One region of the Kitasatospora sp. NPDC030952 genome, then DNA from elsewhere that is predicted to be linked to it. Evidence: riboswitches for the same ligand, from Rfam matches in the RefSeq annotation. Region 1 holds a riboswitch; each other region holds the start of a gene.
The links. Region 1 has a riboswitch for cyclic di-AMP ahead of ACZ47G_RS18750 (transglycosylase family protein). Riboswitches for the same ligand answer to the same signal wherever they lie in the genome.
Positions count from the first base shown of each region.

Region 2: another riboswitch for cyclic di-AMP. It lies ahead of ACZ47G_RS29550 (glycoside hydrolase family 16 protein); the one in region 1 lies ahead of ACZ47G_RS18750 (transglycosylase family protein).
Region 3: another riboswitch for cyclic di-AMP. It lies ahead of ACZ47G_RS36460 (transglycosylase family protein); the one in region 1 lies ahead of ACZ47G_RS18750 (transglycosylase family protein).
Region 4: another riboswitch for cyclic di-AMP. It lies ahead of ACZ47G_RS28385 (NlpC/P60 family protein); the one in region 1 lies ahead of ACZ47G_RS18750 (transglycosylase family protein).

Region 1 is NZ_JBVIFM010000009.1:299,980-305,035, reverse strand. Features, by position in the region: gene eno (phosphopyruvate hydratase) at 65-1,354, opposite strand; gene ACZ47G_RS18750 (transglycosylase family protein) at 1,620-2,396, opposite strand; cyclic di-AMP (ydaO/yuaA leader) riboswitch at 2,398-2,567, opposite strand; gene ACZ47G_RS18745 (cytochrome P450 family protein) at 2,778-4,106, opposite strand; gene ACZ47G_RS18740 (SDR family NAD(P)-dependent oxidoreductase) at 4,464-4,901, shown strand; gene ACZ47G_RS18735 (nucleoside triphosphate pyrophosphohydrolase) at 4,967-5,056, opposite strand, start outside.
Region 2 is NZ_JBVIFM010000020.1:132,581-137,636, forward strand. Features, by position in the region: gene aceB (malate synthase A) at 1-329, opposite strand, end outside; gene ACZ47G_RS29545 (IclR family transcriptional regulator) at 531-1,328, shown strand; gene ACZ47G_RS29550 (glycoside hydrolase family 16 protein) at 1,513-2,823, opposite strand; cyclic di-AMP (ydaO/yuaA leader) riboswitch at 2,845-2,963, opposite strand; gene ACZ47G_RS29555 (phenolic acid decarboxylase) at 3,525-3,854, shown strand; gene ACZ47G_RS29560 (alpha/beta hydrolase) at 3,978-5,056, opposite strand, start outside.
Region 3 is NZ_JBVIFM010000034.1:14,516-19,571, reverse strand. Features, by position in the region: gene ACZ47G_RS36470 (glycoside hydrolase family 13 protein) at 1-913, shown strand, start outside; gene ACZ47G_RS36465 (LacI family DNA-binding transcriptional regulator) at 939-1,958, shown strand; gene ACZ47G_RS36460 (transglycosylase family protein) at 2,246-3,577, opposite strand; cyclic di-AMP (ydaO/yuaA leader) riboswitch at 3,585-3,747, opposite strand; gene ACZ47G_RS36455 (sirohydrochlorin chelatase family protein) at 4,246-5,056, opposite strand, start outside.
Region 4 is NZ_JBVIFM010000019.1:39,351-44,406, reverse strand. Features, by position in the region: gene ACZ47G_RS28395 (hypothetical protein) at 1-635, opposite strand, end outside; gene ACZ47G_RS28390 (C40 family peptidase) at 689-1,735, opposite strand; gene ACZ47G_RS28385 (NlpC/P60 family protein) at 1,963-3,081, opposite strand; cyclic di-AMP (ydaO/yuaA leader) riboswitch at 3,092-3,246, opposite strand; gene ACZ47G_RS28380 (C40 family peptidase) at 3,583-4,617, opposite strand; gene ACZ47G_RS28375 (NYN domain-containing protein) at 4,819-5,056, opposite strand, start outside.

The DNA.
Region 1 (5,056 bases):
GGCCTCGGAGTCCCAGGCCTCGAACCCTCGGGCCTCGGAGTCCCAGGCCTCGGACTTGCCGTGCTTACTGGTCCGCGGAGCGGAACCGCGGGAAGGCGCCGCGGCCGGCGTACTCGGCGGCGTCGTCGAGGATCTCCTCGATGCGCAGCAGCTGGTTGTACTTGGCGACGCGCTCGGAGCGGGCCGGGGCACCGGTCTTGATCTGGCCGCAGTTGGTGGCGACGGCCAGGTCGGCGATGGTGACGTCCTCGGTCTCGCCGGAGCGGTGCGACATCATGCAGCGGTAGCCGTTGCGCTGGGCCAGCTCGACGGCGTCCAGGGTCTCGGTCAGCGAGCCGATCTGGTTCACCTTCACCAGCAGGGCGTTGGCGGTGCCGGTCTCGATGCCCTTGGCCAGACGGGCCGGGTTGGTGACGAACAGGTCGTCGCCGACCAGCTGGACCTTGTCGCCCAGCTTGACGGTCATGGCCTTCCAGCCCTCCCAGTCCGACTCGTCCAGCGGGTCCTCGATGGAGACCAGCGGGTAGGCGGCGACCAGCTCGGCGTAGTACTCGATGAGCTCGGCGGCCGACAGGGCCTTGCCCTCGAACTGGTAGGCGCCGTCCTGGTAGAACTCGGAGGCGGCGACGTCCAGGGCCAGCGCGATGTCACGCCCGGGCACGTAGCCGGCCTTCTGGATGGCCTCGGTGATGAGGTCCAGGGCCTCGCGGTTGCTGTCCAGGTTCGGCGCGAAGCCGCCCTCGTCGCCGAGGCCGGTGGACAGGCCGCGCTCCTTCAGCACGCCCTTGAGGGTGTGGTAGACCTCGACGCCCCAGCGGACGGCCTCGGAGAAGGACTCCGCGCCGATCGGGGCGATCATGAACTCCTGGATGTCGACGTTGGAGTCCGCGTGGGAGCCACCGTTGAGGATGTTCATCATCGGGACCGGCAGGACGTGCGCGTTCGGGCCGCCCAGGTAGCGGAACAGCGGCAGGTCGCTGGCCTCGGAGGCGGCGTGCGCGACGGCCAGCGAGACGCCCAGGATGGCGTTGGCGCCGAGCGAGGACTTGTCCGGGGTGGCGTCCAGGTCGAGCATGGCCTGGTCGATCAGGCGCTGCTCGGTGGCGTCGTAGCCGACCAGCTCCGGGCCGATCTGCTCGATGACGGCCAGGACGGCCTTCTCCACGCCCTTGCCGAAGTAGCGGTTCTTGTCACCGTCGCGCAGCTCCAGCGCCTCGAAGGCGCCGGTCGAGGCGCCCGACGGAACAGCGGCACGACCCGTGCTGCCGTCGTCGAGGCCGACCTCGACCTCGACCGTGGGGTTGCCGCGGGAGTCGAGGATTTCGCGGGCTACGACGACATCGATGGACGGCACGAAGCATCTCCTTGCGGAAGCAGGGTCCGGCTGACGGTGGTGCCGGTCGGCCGGAGGATTGCGGAGTCGTTACGACCAGAGCCTAACCGCCCGGGCTCCCGGGACCACGTCGACCTCGACTCCGTCTCAGCGTGTGGCCCCGCTACCCACCGGTAGTTCACCTGCCCGACCCGACGTGTCCCACCATCACGGACGAACGCGGACGAAGGGGGCCGCCGGGCGCGGCCCCCTCCTCCGTTCGACTTCCGGAGCCGTGCGGAACGGCTCAGCCGAGGTGCAGCACCTGGCCGGGCAGGATCAGGTTCGGGTCGCCGCCGACCGTGCCGCGGTTGCCGTCGTACAGCGCCTGCCAGCCGCCGGACACGCCCTGGGCGGCGGCGATCGTCGACAGCGTGTCGCCGGAGCGGACGGTGTAGTCGTGGCCGGTCTGGGCGGACGGGGCCTGGGCGGCGCGCGGGGCGGCGTGCTTCGGCGTGTACTGCTGCACCGGCTGCTCGGCGGGCCGCTCGGCCTGCTTCGGCGCGGCGTGCTTCGGGGCGTACTGCTGGACGGGCTTCGCGGCGGGCTTGGCGGCCTGCGACTTGGCGGCCTGGGGCTGGGCCTTCTGCTTCGGCGCGGACTGCGGCTTGGCGTCCGAGGAGGTGTCCACGGCCGCCGGGGCGCCGCCCTTGCTCAGGCCGGCCTTGACGGAGCAGACCGGCCAGGCACCCGGGCCCTGCGAGGCGAGCACCTTCTCGGCGACCGAGATCTGCTGCGCCCGGCTGGCCTGGTTGGCCTGCGCCGCGTACGCGGTGCCGCCGTACGCCTTCCAGGTGCTGGGGGTGAACTGCAGGCCGCCGGAGAAGCCGTTGCCGGTGTTGATGCTCCAGTTGCCGCCGCTCTCGCACTGGGCGACGGAGTCCCAGGCGGAGGCCGGGGCGGCGGAGGCTCCGGTGGCGGTGAGGAGCGGCAGCGCGAGTCCGACGCCGGCCACACCGGCGACGGCGATGGCCTTCTCGGCCTGGGTGCGACGACGATGACGGCCAGTTCCAACGAGCAGCATGAAGGTCCCTCTCCGCACGCCTGCGAGGTGAGCTGTCGGGTTCGGACCGGGAGGTGGCCCGGCCGCCGTCGACGGAAACGATTCCGCTCGGGCGGCTTCACCCCAAGCCGTGGGGAGACGGCAACAAACCTGGGTCCCCCGCCCCTGCCCAGGGTCTGGTCGATTTCCCGTCGCGCGGCGGGCAGGATTCGGCGTTCCGCGCACGGGGTCCGCAGCTGCGAACTCCAGGGAGACTAGACAGATCCTCAGACCAATCACAAGCTCATATCACCGATATCACACAAGAATTACGGCGCGTGCTCGATCGCCTACCAACAGCGGGGCTTTGTCCGGTTTGATGCGCGTTCACACCGCCACTGCAGCCCGCTCGACGACGTCCCGTCAGCGTGTCGGGGCCTCAGGACGGGTGTGCGGGGAGCGGGCCTCCGGGCTGAATTCGACCGGAAGTTCGCGCAATCCGCGCATGATCAGGCCACCTCGCCAGCGCAGGTCCTCCGGGCTCCCGGCCAGCCGCAGATCGGGCAGCCGGGAGAGCAGCGTGGCCAGCGCGGCCCGCCCCTCCAGCCGGGCCAGCGGGGCGCCGATGCAGTAGTGGATGCCGTGCCCGAACCCCAGGTGGGGATTGTCGCTCCGGGCCAGGTCGAGGGTGTTCTCGTCGGCGAACCGGGCCGGGTCGCGGTCCGCCGCCGCCAACACCACCAGCACCGGGTCGCCGACCGGGATGTCCACCCCGCCGATGGTCAGCGGCCGGGTCGCGAACCGCCAGGTCGCCAGCTCCACCGGCCCGTCGTAGCGCAGGAGTTCCTCGATCCCGGTCTCCAGCAGCCCGGTCTCGCCCCGGGCCACCGACTCCTGCAGCAGGCGGCGCTGCTCCGGGTTGCGCAGCAGCGCGTAGGTGCCGTTGCCGATCAGGTTCACGGTGGTCTCGAAGCCCGCGAAGAGGAGGATGAACGCCATCGCGGCGGCCTCGTTCTCGGTGAGGTGCTCGCCGTGGTCGCTCGCCCGGATCAGCCCGGAGATCAGGTCGTCGCCGAGGTCCGCCCGCTTGCGGTGGATCAGCTCCAGCAGGTACGCCCGCATCCGCCTCACCGCCCGCCCCACACCGCCGCGTTGGCCGCCGCCTTGCCCCGGCTTCGTGTGTCGCAGCATCATCCCGGCCCAGTCCCGGAAGTCGTCCTGGTCCTCGGCCGGCACGCCCAGCATGTCGCAGATCGCGTAGATGGGGAGCGGGAAGGCGAACTCGTGGATCAGGTCCGCCGATCCGCGCTGGGCGAAGCCGTCGATCAGCCGGTCGGTCAACTGCTGCACCCGCGGCTCGAACTCGGCCACCCGGCGCGGGGTGAACGCCTTCGACACCAGGCGGCGCAGCCGGGTGTGGTCCGGCGGGTCGATGTTCAGCAGGTGGGTCATCAGGTCCGCCTGCCGCTCCCCCGGGATGCCCACCCGGCCGGTGCGGTGCGCCTGCTCGCTGTGGTGCGCCGGGTTCTTCGACAGCCGGCCGTCCGCCAGCGCCTGCCGGGCGTCCGCGTACCTGGTCACCAGCCAGGCCTCCACGCCGCTCGGCAGGGTGGTGCGGTGCACCGGGGCGTGCTCGCGCAGCCAGGCGTAGGCGGGGTACGGGTCGGCGGCGAACTCCCAGGTGAAGAGCTCCGGGGCGGGCTGCGGTTCGGGCTGGGCGGCGGGCCGGGGGCCCTCGGGCTGAGCTGGCATGCGTCGACCGTAACCGCTGGACCGGACCGGGCCGGACGGGCGCCTGGGCGGCCACCGGGAAGTCACCGGTTCGTCCGTCGCCGGCGAGCGGCGGGTGAGCGGTGCGCGAGCGGCGGGTGAGCGGTGCGCGAGGGACGGGTGAGCGGTGCGCGACGGGTGCGGGAGGGGTGCACCAACACTCCGTGGACGGCCCGTGGACGGTCAGTGGACAGCCCTTGGACAGCTCTTGGCCCGGTGGCAGGCGTGAGCCTGGTCACCTGCGGGGTAATCCCTGTTGCGGAGGGTCAGGACGTGCCTACGATCCTCCGCAGTACGCGTGGGCGCCGGTGCGGTGTCGCCCACAGGGAGGAGCAGGCCATGCGGGTCAGCGGAGCAGTCGTCGTCATCGCGGTGCTCGACGGCGGTTCAGGAGCCGACCTCGCCCGCGGGTTCACCGCGGCCGGCGCCGCCGGGATGCTGATCGCCGACCAGCACGCCGGAGTCGCCGAGGACCTCGCCGCCGAACTCGACCGGCCCGGCTGCCCGGTGGTCGGCGTCGGCGGTGACATCCGCCGGCCCAGCGACGTCGCCGCCCTGGTCGACACCGCCGAGAAGCACCTCGGGCCGATCGACCTCTTCTGCGTCGCCGGCCCCAAGGGCGAGCGGATCGTCTCCCTCGCCGACCTGCCCGACCACCTCGACCTGGAGCGGCTCGCCGAACTGGTCGCCCTGGTCGGCGAGGCCATCGGCGAGGTCGTGCCGCCGCAGCGGCGCCCCGCCGAACACACCACCGGGCACACCGCAACGGCGGCCTGAACGACCGCTCCGGCCCGTCCGGACAGGCCGGACAGGCCGGACAGGCCGGACAGGCCGGACAGGGCCTACTCCGGCTTGAGCCCCTCGGCCGCGCGCACCGCGTCCCGGTAGCCGCGCGCGGCCGAGCGCAGCGCCGCGTCCACGTCCACCCCCGC
Region 2 (5,056 bases), on a different contig from region 1:
ATGACCATCTTGCGGTCGGTGGGGCCGGTGATCTCGACCCGGCGGTCCTGGAGGGCGCGCGGCGCCTCGGCGACCTTCCAGTCGCCGGCCCGGACGTCGGCGGTCTCGGGGAGGAAGTCCAGCGTGCCGGTGCGGGCGATCTCGGCGCGTCGACTCTTCCGCCTGGCCAGCAGTTCCTGTCGGCGACCCTCGAAGGCGCGATGGAGGCCCACGACGAAGGCGACCGCCTCCGGGGTGAGCACCTCCTCGGCCCGGTGGACGCGCGGACCGGCGACAGTGACGACCGGAGCGGCGGGGGAGGCGCCGACGGGCCCCTGATCTGCAGCCATGAGCAGGACACTCCTAAGACGGTTGAGCCTGGCGAAGGGAGCTCCGGTGGGAGCCTCCTCGGGAACTTCCTCGATCGTTACCCGCCTGTCGGCGAGTTCGATTCTGTAAGGTGGAGACTAGTTTCCGCGATACAGAATTTCAACGGTTTGTTGAAGAGATCGCCGGGACTCTACTCCTCCCCGACAGCGAAGGGAACGCCGGTGGTTGCGACCCCCGACACAGCATCGACGACAGGCGCCGACCGCGCGAGCGGCGGCGTGCAGTCCGTCGAGCGCGCCTTCCAACTCCTGGAGGCGCTGGCCGACTCGGGCGGCGTGGCCACCCTCAGTGAGCTTTCCACCAGCTCCGGTCTCCCGATGCCGACCATCCACCGACTGGTCCGTACCCTCGTGCAGCAGGGCTATGTCCGCCAGGACACCGCGCGCCGCTACACCCTCGGCCCCCGACTGATCCGGCTCGGCGAGACGGCCGGCCGACTGCTCGGCAGCTGGGCCCGCCCGTACCTGGCCGAGCTGATGGAGGCCACCGGCGAGACCGCCAACCTGGCGGTACTGGAGGGCGGCGAGGTGGTGTACGTCGGACAGGTGCAGTCGCGGCGCTCGATGCGGATGTTCACCGAGGTCGGACGGCGGGTGCAGCCGCACTGCACCGGCGTCGGCAAGGCCCTGCTCGCCCAGCTCCCGGAGGACGAGGCGCGCGCGGTCCTGGGCCCCAACCCGCTGCCCGCGCACACCGAGTACACCCTCACCGACCCGCAGGAGCTGATGGACCAGCTCGCCGAGGCGCGCGAGCGCGGGTACGTCGTCGACGACCAGGAGCAGGAGATCGGCGTCCGCTGCATCGCCCTCGCGGTGCCGGGCGCGCCGACGCCCACCGCGCTATCGGTGTCCGGCCCGGAGGCCCGGATCCGGGCACTGGAGGAGCAGACGGGGGCGTCCTCGCTGGTGCCGGTGATGCAGCAGATCGCGACCCGGCTCGGACAGGTCCTGGCACCCTGACGTGTCGTCAACTCACTTGCCACGCATGGGCTTGAACACAGGGACCTGAACGCAAGAACCGGCAGCCGTTTCGACCACACGGTGGTCGAAACGGCTGCCGGTCCATGAGAGCGGCTGGTCCTGGGGGCTACGCGGACCCGGCGGCTACCCGGGCCCGGTGGCTACGCGGGCCCGGCGGCTACCGTCAGCGGTAGACGCGGACGTAGTCGGCGGCCATGGTGATCGGGGCGGTCCCCTGCGGCGCGGGGTGGTACTTCCCGGCACACACCGAGAGGTTGAGGATCAGGTACGCCGAGAAGTTGGTGCCCACGCCCTTGTTGTCCGAATACACCTTGACGCCGTTGACGTACCAGTCCACCGAGTTGGCGCCGTAGTAGGTGCCGATGGTGACCCACTGGTCCTTGGCGACGGCCTTGGCATCGGTGTAGTACTCGGGGTTGCTCGGGTTGATGTGGTTGGTCAACTCCAGCAGGTTCGGGTTGTCCGGGTGGTACTCGAAGGAGTCGATCTCCCCGTTGCCGTTCTTCCAGGTCCACAGGGCAGGCCAGGCGCCGGCGCCCGAGGGCATCTTGACCCGGGCCTCGGCGTAGTCGCCGGTCTTGACCTGGAAGCCCTCGGTGGAGCCCTCGGTGGTCAGGAAGCCGGTGTTCCAGGACTGCTGGCCGTTCTCCAGGGTGGGCCCGCCCGGGGTGGCGGTGAAGGTGGCGACGCCGTTCGCGACGGTGACGTTGTTCTTGTTCAGCCAGTCGAGCTTGTTGTCGTCCGGGTTGTGGTTCCCGTACTTGTACGCGGTGCTCTTGTCGCCGACCCAGCGCTGCCCCCAGTCGATCGGGCTGTTGAACTCGTCGGACCAGGTCAGCGACTTGCCGGCGATCGGGGAGGACGGCGCGGGCGTCGTCGGGGTGGCCGTGGCGGTCGGCGTCGTGGTGGGCGTCGCCGTCGGTGCCGTGGTGGGCGTCGTGGTGGGCGTCGCCGTCGGTGCCGTGGTGGGCGCCGTCGTCGGGGACGGGGTCGGCGTGGACGTACCGGTGGCCGCGACCACCAGCTGCTGCGAGGGCAGGTTGTGCCAGCTGCCGCCGAAGTCCTGCCAGAAGCCGAACTGGGTGTACGTTCCGGCCGGCAGGGTGCGCGCACCGCTGGTGAAGTTGAGCCCGGTCGGGCATATCTGCACGTTGGTCGCGTTCCCCGGGAAGTCCAGGTTGGTGCCGCGCGCGTCGCGGACGCCGACGCCGACCGTCTTGGCGGTGAAGCAGGACGAGGAGTGCAGGGCCAGCGAGGCGGTGGCGGCCCGGCCGGCGACCATGGCGGCCGGAGCGAGCCGGTCCTGGGTCACGGTCGGGGCGGTGGCGGCCTGGGCGCCGGCGACGGACGGCAGCCCGAGCAGGCCGGCGCCGCTGATCGCGAGCGCCCCGGTGGCGGCGAGGGCGGCGTTGCGGCCGCGGCGGGTCGGACGGGCGTGGCGAGGGGCGCGACGGCGCCCGGCAGGCTGGTGCATGGGGGGTCCTCTGCGACGCCTGCGAGGTGAGCTGTCGGATTCGGGCTGCAGTTGCCCGGCCGCCTGTGGAGCGGCTTCACCCCTAGCCACGGTCCGCACGCTGATGCGTACGGACCGGGCGCTGACCTTGGTTCCCCCGCTCCCGTCCGCTGTGGTGCTCGAGTGCCGGCCGGCGGGTGGACAGGACTCGGCGTCCCGGCGGCGGGGTCCGCGACAGCGGACGACGGATGCAGGCTAGGCAGGCCGTCCGTGAACGGACAACCTGATCCGGCCGGTTGTCGCACAGCTCACAGTGGTGTCGATCAACGACGCTCCGTGGTGGCCGAGTTGATCAACCTCGCGACCGTGGCCGGGCGATCAGCCGAGCCAGTCGGCCACCTGGCTCTCGGCCACCTGGCCCTCGGTCTCCGGCGACCCAGGCCGGCTCCAGGTGGTCGCGGCGGGGGCGCGCCTGGTGCGAGGTCTCGTGGGGGTGGTGCGTCTCGTGGGCGTGGACGGTAGGACCGCCGTACGGGCGGCGCCCCATGCGCCGGGAGCACACGGTGGACGGCGTGACGGTGGCGGACCGTACCGTGGCGTGGGGCCGCCCGAGTCCGACCGATCGGATAAATTGGAACCCTGGCGTTTTCCGCGGTGCACAAGTGCACCGAGCCCGACCGCACGGTCCGTCCCGCACTCCCGAGAAGAGGTCCCGCCCCACCATGACCGCGTCCCTGCCCGCCTTCGCCGGCCGTACCTACGTCTTCCGGGCCGACAACGGCGCGGCCTTCCGCAACAGCTACTCGGCCGACGGCACTCGGCTGCGCTGGGAGGGCCTCGGCGAGTCGGCCGGCCAGTGGGAAGACGTGCGGCTGCACGTCGCCGAGGTCGCACCGGAGATCTACTTCGTCAGCTGGACGGAGCAGAGCGGGATCACCGTCAGCCATGTGATGGACCTCAACGCGCTGACCGTACGGGCCTTCTGGACCTTCGAGGGCGAGGGCGGCCGGGTCGGCCAGCTGCACACCGGGACGCTGGAGCGGGTGGCCTGACCGGCGCCGCCCCGTAGCACGCACGAACCCCCGGGGGCCTCGGCTCCGGGGGTTCGGCGTGTTCTCTCCGGACGGCGTCGGACGGCTTCAGATGACGTCGGACGGCGTCGGACGGCGGTGACGTCAGGCGGTCTGGCTCGCCTGGCCCGGCTGGTTCGGCTGGCCCGAGGCGTTCGGCTCGCCCGGCTGGTTCGGCTGGTTCGGCACCCTGAGGTGCTGGGACAGCCACTCCAGCGAGGACGGCAGCAGGGCGCTCCAGGTCTCGAAGTTGTGGCCGCCGTTCTCGAGCATGCTGTACGAGACCTTCATCGGGCTGTGCACCGCGTCGATGAACGCCTCGGTGTCCGGCTTGTAGTTGCCGTCGCCCTTCTTGGTGCCGGCCAGCAGCACCGAGATGTCGGGCTGCGGCAGGTTCTTCAGCCGCCACATCAGGTTGGCCTCGTCGCGGCGCTGCTTGCTGCCGCCGAAGAGGTCGCCGGTGGTCGGGTCGTCGGCGGCGTCGTAGTAGCCGGAGAGGGCGACGGCGGTCGGGAAGACGTCCGGGTGGCGCATGGCCATCTTGACGGCGCAGTAGCCGCCGGTCGAGTTGCCCATGAAGGCCCAGGCGTGCGGGTCGGACGAGACCCGGTAGCTGGCCTGGATCGCCGAGGTGACGTCCTTGGTGAAGTAGGTGTCCGACTGGGCGCCGCCGGGGATGTCCTCGCACTCGGTGTCCTGCGGCAGGGCGGGCGAGGGCTGCAGCATCACCATGACGGTCGGCTGCATCCGGCCCTCCTGCAGCAGCTTGAGCGCGGCACCCGGGTAGTTGAAGCGGGTGATCAGGTTCTCGGCGATTCCTGGGAATCCGGTGCTGACGATCACGGCCGGGAACTGCCTCTGCGCGTACTCGGGCTGGAAGTACTGCGGCGGCAGGTAGACGTACCCCTCGGTCGACAGCCGGCTCACCTTGCCGTCGATCCGGACCTTGCGGATCTCGCCGGAGTGGCCCGGCTCACGGCCCATCGCGCCGCCGCCCTTGACCGAGGCCTGGCCTATGGTCTCCACCAGCAGGCGGCCGGAGGCGTCCGCCTTGTTGTGTATCACCACCGGGCCGGTGCTGCCGGTGCCCAGCAGATCGTCCCAACTGCTGTAGAACGCGAAGTAGTTGTTCGCCACCAGGCCGAGCGCGGCAAGCACCGTGAGCTGGGTGGCGAGCAGCGCGC
Region 3 (5,056 bases), on a different contig from region 1:
GGACGGCGTGCACGAGATCTACCGCAGCTGGCGCAAGATCCTCGACGAGTACCCGGGGCAGCGGATCGGCGTCGCCGAGGCCTGGACCCCGACCGTCCAGCGCACCGCCAACTACGTCCGCCCCGACGAGCTGCACCAGGCCTTCAACTTCCAGTACCTGGGCACCGATTGGGACGCCGCCGCGCTGCGCGAGGTGATCGACCTCTCGCTCGACTCGATGCGCCCGGTCGACGCCCCCACCACCTGGGTGCTCTCCAACCACGACGTCACCCGGCACGCCACCCGCTTCGCCAACGAGCCCGGCCTCGGCACCCAGATCCGCACCCCCGGCGACCGCGCGCTCGGTCTGCGACGGGCCCGCGCCGCCACCCTGCTGATGCTCGCGCTGCCCGGCTCCGCCTACGTCTACCAGGGCGAGGAACTCGGCCTGCCGGACGTCACCGACCTGCCCGACGAGGTCCGCCAGGACCCGTCCTTCTTCCGCCAGGCCGGCCAGGACGGCTACCGCGACGGCTGCCGCGTCCCGATCCCGTGGTCCGGCACCGAGGCCCCGTACGGCTTCGGGCCGGTCGCGGGCGGACCGTCCTGGCTGCCGCAGCCGGCCGAGTGGGCCGAACTGAGCGTCGAGGCGCAGACCGGCGACCCGACCTCCACCCTGGAGCTCTACCGCAGCGCGCTGGCCGTCCGACGGGCCCAGCCCGACCTCGGCGCCGGCACCGAGGTCGAGTGGCTGGACGGCCCCGAGGGCACCCTCGCCTTCCGGCGCGGCTCCTTCGTCTGCACCGTGAACACCACCGGCGAACCGGTGCGCGTCCCCGCGCCGGGCCGGCTGCTGCTCGCCTCGGCCGAACTCGTGGTGGACGGCGGCGAGACGGTGCTCGCTCCGGACGCCACCGGCTGGTGGGCGGTCTGACGTGGTTGCAATAGGCTCTGGGACCGTGACTACGGCGCGACTCTCAGACATCGCGGCGCAGGCGGGGGTCAGCGAAGCCACCGTCTCCCGCGTACTCAACGGCAAGGCGAACGTCTCCGCCGCCACCAGGCAGACCGTCCTGGCGGCGCTCGACGTGCTCGGCTACGAGCGGCCGACCCGCCTGCGCCAGCGCAGCGCCGGGCTGATCGGGCTGATCACACCGGAGTTGAGCAACCCGATCTTCCCCGCGCTGGCGCAGGTGATCGAGCAGGTGCTCAGCCGGCACGGGTACACGCCGGTGCTGTGCACCCAGACCCCCGGCGGCTCCACCGAGGACGAACTGGTCGAGATGCTGGTGGACCGGGGCGTGGCGGGCATCGTCTTCGTCTCCGGACTGCACGCCGACTCCACGGCCGACCACGACCGCTACGCCCGGCTGTCCGGGCGCGGGGTGCCGTTCGTGCTGATCAACGGCTACAGCGAGAAGATCGACGCGCCCTTCATCTCGCCGGACGACCGCTCCGCGATGTGGATGGCCGTCCAGCACCTGGCCGAACTCGGGCACGAGCGGATCGGCCTGGCGGTCGGGCAGCGGCGGTACGTGCCGGTGCTGCGCAAGATCGAGGGCTTCACGGCGGCGATGCGCGAGGTGCTCGGGCACAGCGAGGAGCAGGCCGAGGGCCTCGTCCACCACACGCTGTTCAGCGTGGAGGGCGGGCACGCGGCGGCCGGCGCGCTGCTGGACAAGGGCTGCACGGCGATCGTCTGCGGGAGCGACATGATGGCGCTCGGGGCGATCCGGGCGGTGCGGCAGCGGGGGCTGTCGGTGCCGCAGGACGTGTCGGTGGTCGGCTTCGACGACTCGCCGCTGATCGCCTTCACCGAACCGCCGTTGACGACGATCCGGCAGCCGGTCGAGGCGATGGCGACGGCCGCGGTGGACGCCCTGCTGGAGGAGGTGGGCGGGAACGCCGCCCAGCGTGGGGAGTTCATGTTCCAGCCGGAGCTGGTGATGCGGGGTTCCACGGGAGCCTGTGCGCGCTGAGGCCGGCGGGTGCCGTCCAACTGACGGGCCCCGGAGGGCGGTTGCTCTCCGGGGCCCGTCGGCGCGCGGGCGGGGTGGTCCGGCTGCTCAGCCCTCCTGGGCGGCCGGGCGGTCGGGCGCGTGGGTACGGCGAAGCCCCGGGGGAGCGACCAGACTCTCCCCGGGGCTGTCGGGTGACGGCGGCCGGCGGCCGGCGGCTGACGGATGACAGATGATGAAATCTGTTATCCGTCAGCTGTCATTCGTCAGCCGTGCGGTGCGCGGTGCGCGCGGTGCGCGCGGTGTCCTCAGACCCGGCCGGCGAAGTCCGGAGCCCAGTTGGCGATGGTCTGGAGGCGGACGCCCGAACTCGGGTTGGCGGCCTCGACGTACTGGCCGTTGCCGATGTAGATGGCGACGTGGTAGACGCCGGAGTCCTGGCCGTTGTTCGACCAGAACAGCAGGTCGCCCGGCTGTAGGCTGTCCAGCGAGACGTGGGTGCTGGCGGCGGCCTGGTCGGCGGCGACGCGCGGGATGTTGACGCCCGCGGCGCGCAGCGCGGCCTGGGTCAGGCCGGAGCAGTCCCAGCCGCCGTTGCCGGTGCCGCCGTAGACGTACGCCTGACCGACCTTCGACTGGGCGAAGGAGACGGCCGCGGCCATGCTGCCGGTGGCGGTCTGGGCCGGGGCCGGGGTCTGCGCCTGGGCGGCCGGCTTCGAGGCGGGCTTGGAAGCCGGCTTCGAGGCGGTGGACGTGCCCTGGTCGATCGGCTTGGCGTTCACGGCACCGCCGTTCGAGGCCTGGCCGGACTTCTTCGAGCGGTCGAACCAGGTGAAGTCCGAGCCGGACTTGGTGGCGGTGGAGGACTGGTCGGCCTGGGCCGAGCCGCCGTCACCGAAGGTCAGCTGCTGGCCCGGGTAGATGGTGTCCGGGCCGTCGGTCAGGGTGCTGCGGTTGAGGTCGTACAGCCGCTGCCAGCCGCCCTGGACGTTGTGCTTGGTGGCGATCGAGGACAGCCAGTCGCCGTCGACGACGGTGTAGCTGCCGCCCTGGGCCTGCGCCTGACGCTTCTGCGCCCAGCCGCCGTTGGCGGCGGAGTCGGCGGAGGAGGCGGAGTCACCGGAGGTCTGCGCCTGGTCCTGGACGGGCGCGGCCGGCTTGGCGGGCGTCGCCGCCTGGGCCGGAGCCTGGGCGGGCTTGGTGGCCGGCTTGGCGGCGGGCTTGGCGGCGGTGGAGCCGGCCGAGGTGTCGACCGCGGCGGCGGCGCCGCCCTGGGTCAGCCCGGCCTGCACCGAGCAGACCGGCCAGGCGCCGGGGCCCTGCGAGGCGAGGACCTTCTCGGCGACGGCGATCTGCTGGTCCTTGGTGGCCTGGTTGGCCTGCGGGGCGTACGCGGTACCGCCGAAGGCGGCCCAGGTGCTGGAGGTGAACTGCAGGCCGCCGAAGAAGCCGTTGCCGGTGTTGATGCTCCAGTTGCCGCTGCTCTCGCACTGGGCGACCTTGTCCCAGGTGGCGACGGAGGCGGCGTTGGCGGTGCCGGTGGTGAGGCAGGGGACGGTGAGGCCGACGCCGGCGACGCCGAGGGCGGCGATCACGCGACGGGTGCGGCTGGACAGGCGGTTGCCGTTGGAAGGCAGCATGAAGACGCGGTCCTCTCCCACGCCTGCGAGGTGAGCTGTCGGATTCGGGCTGGAGTTGCCCGGCCGCGCTGTGGGCGCGGCTTCACCCCTAGCCCTGGACCGTTCCGGAAAACGACCTAGGGCGACTTACCTGTGGTTCCCCCGCTCCTGCCGTGATGCGTTTTCGCGCTGCCAGGACATCCGACGGCAGGACTCGGCGTCGCGGATGAACTGGGTCCGTGTGGTCACGAACGGGGAGCACGTTATGCAGACTTAAGTTAAAACTGCAAATACCTGTGACGCGCATCACGGTTTAGTGGGAAACGTCAAATGGCTCGTAATTCATGATCGCAAATGATCGTTTTCTTGCAAATTCGCGATGGATTCCGATAACTGGCTTCGCCTCAGGAGTGAAGTGACGGAGCGTTGGAGCGCGACGGGGGCATGCCCGCGCGCCGGTGGAGCGGCAGTGAATCGAGCGCCGGACAACGCGCCGACAATTCATCGACAAATGGCACCAGAACGGACATTGCGTCGCATTGACCGCTTAACTCTCCTGTGGGGCGATCCGAACACGTCGAAAGGGCCCGGAACGCAGCCGTTCCGGGCCCTTCGGTGGTGCGGGTGCCGCGACGGGCGGTCGCGGGCTCTCCGGCGGGCGTTCCGCCAGGTCGTACGGGAGGTGGCCGTCAGCCCTCCAGGGGCCCTTCGGCGGCCGCGTGGGCGCGGCGGGAGCCCTCCCCGGCCCCGGCGGTGGCGGCGGCCTCCGCCTCGGCCAGCTCCTCCGCCGTCGGCGTGGGCAGCGCGGCCAGGTAGGTGGAGGCGATCAGCTGGCCGACCGTCGGGTACGCGCCCAGCGGCGCCGCCGACGGGCAGCCGGTCTCCTCGGCGGCCGTGGCGAGCAGCTCGGAGTCCGCCTCCGGGCCGATCACGAGCGGGGCCAGCGCGGGGCGCTGGGAGCCGGTCTCCTTGAGGTGGTTGACGGCGGCGGCGACCGAGCCGGGCACGTCGAGCGCCGCGGGGACGACCGGGACGGCCAGTCGGGCGGCCAGCAGGACGCCGGTGATCCCGGCCGCGGCGGCCGCTTCCTCGCCGCCGACGGTGGTCAGGACCACGCCGTCCGCGGCGGTCGCGATGGCGAACAGCCGGGCCCGGTCGGCCCGGGCCAGCCCGGCCTCGGACAGTCGCACGTGGACGGCCTCGGCCAGCAGCGGGTGCGGGCCCAGGGCGTCGGTGACGGTCGCGCCGTACTCGGCGGCGAGGGCGTGAAGCCCGGTCAGGAAGCCGTGCGGGCCGGGCACCAGCGGCACCACGACGGGCGTCGGCAGTCCGGCCTCGGCGGCCGCCGCCAGCAGCTCCGCGACGGTGCGCTCCTCGGCGCCCCCGGTGGTGGCGCCGTCGGTCGGGAGGTAGCCGACCGCGGCCTGGACGCCGGTGTGCTCACTGCGGACGATCGAGAGCAGTTCCTCGACGACCGAGCGGGACTCGGGCCCCGGGGTC
Region 4 (5,056 bases), on a different contig from region 1:
GGCGCGCCGGGGGCGGCCACGGTGACCGCCGCCATGCCCGTCCAGCCGGCCGGGTCGGCCTCCAGCAGCCGGGCGAACTGCGGCTCGGTGGCGGGCAGTTCGAGCAGCAGCCGACCGGGCCAGGCACTGCCCCAGACCGCACTGACGGCGGGCACCGCGGTGTCCCCCACCGCGACCAGACCGGCCGGGTCGGGCCCGCCGGCCAGGCCGAGCACCAGGCAGTGGGCGCCGGGGGCGGTACGGACGGGGCCGAGGTCCCACAGCGCCGGGGGCCCGCCGGTGCCCTCCTCCCGCTCGACCCGCCGGCCGCCCCGGTCCCGGACCAGCTCGATCCGGCGCGGGTACACCACGGGGTACTCGTCGTAGCCGGTGATCCGCACGGCCAGTTCGACGGAGGCCGTCAGCCGGTCCGGCCCGTCGGCCGGCGACAGCACCAGGTCGCGGTACGCCGCCTCGGCCCCGGTCAGCCCCGACCAGACGGGCAGCGAGCTCGCCCGCGCCGCCAGCAGCCCGGCGACCTCGGCCCGCAGGTCGGCGTCCCGCCCGTCGGGGACCGTCGCCGGGGCGGCCGGCGGCAGCGACAGCTGGGCCAGCCCGCCGGCCGCCAGCAGCAGCGCACCGCGCCGGGACACCACGCAGCGGGCCGGGTCTATCGGGTGGGGGCCGTCCGGCCCGCCGGGCGTCGCGCTCAGAGCCGGACCACTCCCGAGACCGGCATCGCGTTGACGCTCTCGTACCGGACCTTGGCCCCCGGGTACGGCGCGTGCACCATCACCCCGCCGCCGGCGTACATCCCGACGTGGTGCATGTCCCGGTAGAAGATCACCAGGTCTCCCGGCCGTGCTTCGGAGAGGCTGATCCGCTGCCCGGCGTACGCCTGGGCCTGCGAGGTCCGCGGCAGGGTCACTCCGGCCTGCCGCCAGCTGTAGTACATCAGACCGGAGCAGTCGAAGGCACGGGGCCCGGTGGACCCGTAGACGTAGGGCGAGCCGATCATCCGCACCGCGGCGGCCAGCGCGGCGGCCCCGCGCTCTGAGGCGGCCGGGGCGCTGCCGAGGTCCAGCCGGTCGGTGCCGCGGGTGGCGCGCGACTCGGCGTCCCGGGCGTCCTGGGCGATCATCCGGGTCCGCTCGGCGGCGCCCAGGCTGTTGAGCAGCTTCTGGGCCTTGGCCAGCCGCTGCTGGATCTGCTGCTTGTTCTCGGCCAGCGAGCGGCGGGCCTGGTCCAGCTCGGCGAGCTTGGCCGCGGTCTCGGTGCGGCGCTGGTCGAGCCGGCGCTGACGGGTGACCAGCTCGTGCAGGGTCTCCTGCTGCCGTTCGGCGGCCTGGCCCAGGGTCCGGGCGCGGGCCAGGTAGCCCTCGGGGTCGGTGGAGAGCATCAGCTGGGCGGTCTGGGCCATCCCTCCGCCGCGGTACTCGGCCCCGGCCACGGTGGCGAGGTCCCCGCGCAGCTGGTTGAGCTGGTCCTGGGCGGCGGCGACCTCGCCCTGGAGGATCGTGGTCTCGCCGAGCAGCCGCTTCTGCGCCTCCTGGGCGGCGTTGTACTTCTCCGACGCCTGCTCGGCCTCGTCGTACAGCTGATCGACCTGAGCCTTGACGTCCTTGCGGTCGGGCGCGTCCGGCGCGCCGGGGGTGGCCTGGGCGCTGCCGGCGGTCGCCACGCCCAGGGCCGTGGTGGCGGCCGCGGTCAGTACCAGCGCACGGGCGAGCAGTTGGGAACGACGGTGCACGGGCATGGCGGCAGCGGCTCCATTCCTGCGGCGCGGCCCCGCGGCCGCGCCCTGCTGGGCGGCCGTCGAGCGGGAGTCCGGTGGCAGACGTTAGCGAGTCCGGGCAAGTGAGTCCAAACCCCTACCGACCCGAATATTTGACCCCTATTCGGACACCAGGCCGAGCAGCCGGAAAAGCCGCAGGCCCGGCCCTCCGTGACGGAGGACCGGGCCCGTGAACCTTCGAGCGGGGATCAGACCCGGACGATGGAGGCCAGCGGCATGTTGGAGACGGCCTCGTAGCGGACCGACGCACCCGGCTTGGGCGCGTGCAGCACCTGGCCGTTGCCCGCGTAGATGCCGACGTGGTGGGCGTCGCCGTAGAAGATCAGCATGTCGCCGGGCTGGGCCTGGGAGATGTCCGAGCCGATCCGGGTGCCGGCGCCGGCCTGCTCCTGGGAGGTGCGCGGCAGCGACACACCGGCCTGGTTGAACGCCCAGACCATCAGGCCGGAGCAGTCGAAGGAGCCGGGGCCGGTGGCGCCCCAGACGTACGGGCTGCCGACCTTGGTGGCGGCGGCGGCCAGCGCGGCCGCGCCGTGCGAGCTGCCCGGGGCGACCTTGACCGGCGCGGCCGCGGCGCCCGAGCCGAGGTCGCTGCGGCTGCTGTCGCGCGAGGCGCGATCGGCCGGCTGGCTGGCCTTCGCGGCGGCGTCCGCCTTGGCCTTGGCGTCGGCGGCGGCCTTGTCCTCGGCCGCCTTGAGCGCCTGGCGCTCCTGCTCGGTCAGCGTGTTGAGCAGGTCCTGGGCGGCCTTCAGCTTGTTCTGGACCTCGTCCTTGGAGGCCTTCAGCTGCGTGGTGGTGGCTTCCAGCTCGCCGAGCTTGCTCTGGGCCTCGGTGCGGTCCTGGTCCAGCTTGCGCTGCTGGTCCTGGAGCTGCTTCAGCTGGTTCTTCTGGGTGCTGCCGGCCTGGTTGAGCGCACCGGCCTGGTTCAGGAAGTTGTCCGGGCTGGAGGAGAGCATCAGCTGGACGGTCGGGGATATCCCACCGTTGCGGTACTGCTCGCCCGCGATCTCGGCGAGGCCGCCCTGCAGGTCGGTCACCTGAGCCTGCTGCCGGGCCACCTGGTCCTGCATGCCGGAGACCTGCTTCTCCAGCTCCTGCTGCTTCTCCTGGGCGGCGTTGTACTTCTCGGTCGCCTGCTCGGCCTGCTCGTTGAGCTGGTCGACCTGCTCCTTGACCTGGTCCTTGGTCGGCTGCGGGTCGGCGTGCGCGCCGGTCTGCGCGGAGAGCGCGACGGCGGCGGCGGCGAAACCGGTCAGGATCGAGACACGGGCGCGACTGGCGGGCTTGGGACGACGATGGGACGCCACGAAGGCGGACTCCTTCTTCCTACATCCGCCTACCGGGTGAGCTGACGGGTTCGGGCCGGAAGCATGCCCTACGGCGCCTCACCGGCCTCACCTGCGGCCGACCTGGCGCCGATTCACCCCGGAGGAACGTGGTTCCCCGGCTCCGCTCCGCAGCGCCCCCGACTACTGGGCTCCCCTGTCGGGCAGTCGCTTCGACCTGCCCCGCTGTTTCGCGAACTCGACGGTAACCACCGCCGCCACCCAGGCTGGGTGATCGACAGTGCGGTGGTTCGAGGCACGACCCTAGTAACTGAACCGTGATCCGTTCAAATCCTTGTCAGAAAAAAGACGGAAGATCACCCATGTTCTTTTGTGAAAATGACTGATGGTGATCGCCGCCGCACGCAAAGCTGATCGACTCTCACCGATCGGCACTGAGGCGGGCGAACCCGAAGCGCCACCCCCCTCGGGAGGTGGCGCGGATCACAGGGCCGGAGCCGGCCCTTCGGGCGTGTCGGCTCGTCAGATCCGGCGGATCGTGTTGATCGGCATCGCGTCGGCCTTCATCACCTTCACCACGTCACCGGTGTGCGGCGCGTGGACCACCATGCCGTTGCCGATGTACATCGCGACGTGGTGCATGTCGCCGCCGTAGATCACCAGGTCCCCGGGCTGGGCGGTGGACAGCGTCACGGCGGTCCCGATGTGGCCCTGCTCCTGCGAGGTGCGCGGCAGCGAGACGCCGGCCTGGCCGTACGCCCAGACCATCAGACCCGAGCAGTCGAAGGTGCTCGGCCCGGTGGCGCCCCACACGTACGGCGAACCCTGCTTGCTCATCGCCTTGGCGACGGCCACGGCCGCGTAGCCGCTGGCCGGCGGAAGACTGCTGAGGTCGACCCGGTCGGCGCCGCGCGAGGCGCGGTCGTCCTGCTGCTGCTGGGCCTTCAGCGCGGCACGGTCGGCGGCGCTGAGCGAGTTCAGCAGGTCCTGGGCGGTCTTCAGCTTGGTGTTGACGTCCGTCTTGGCCTGGTTCAGGTCCTTGGTGGTGGAGTCCAGCGAGGCCAGCACGGCGGCCGCCTCGCTCTTCTCCTGGTCCAGCCGGCGCTGCTGGTCAAGCAGGCCCTTGAGCGCCTCGGTCTGGGTGGTGCTGGCCTGCTGGACGCTCGACGCCTTCTCCAGGTAGCCCGACGGGTCCGAGGAGAGCATCAGCTGGACGGACGGGTCGATCCCGCCGGTGCGGTACTGCTCGCCGGCGACCTGGGCCAGGCCGGTCTGCAGCTGGCTCATCTGGTCCTGGCTGCGGGCCACCTGGTCCTGCAGCTGGTCGGCCTGCTTGCGGAGCTGGTCCGCGCGCTCCTTGGCGCCGTTGTACTTCTCCGCCGCCTGCTCCTGCTCCTGCTGGAGCTGGTCGATCTGCGCCTTGACGTCGCTGGTGTTCGGCTGCGGCGCGGCGTGCGCGGCCACCTGGGCGGAGAGGGCGACCGCGGTCGCAGCGGCCGCGGTGAGCACGGAGACCCGCGCGCGGCTCGGCTGCTTGGGACGGCGGTGGGAGGCCAAGGGACCCGCTCCTTCTTCCAACGGACTCACCTGTTCGGGTGAGATACCGGAAAATAGGTTTGACGCCAGACCCTAGTGAAGATCTACCCGTTTTGCCACTCCCCCGAAGGCGTGAACTCCGGTTCTCGCACTGACTTCACCGGATCCGCACACCTGCCCGACGACGGCACTGACCTGCTGTCACGCCGCCCGGGCCGCTGGTCAGGGCCGGGCCAGCCGGTTCAGCAGCAGCACCGAGGCCACCGGGCGCGCGCCCGCCTTCCGCACGCCGTCCGCGACCTCCCGGTCGGTGGAGACCACCACCACCGGACGGCCCTGCGGCTCGGCCCGGACCAGACGGCGGATCAACTCGTCCGCGGTCTCGCCGGTCCGACTGAACCGTACCCGCACCCCGCGCGGTGGCGCCATGATGACCGGGACGTCCAGGTCCTGCCCGTCG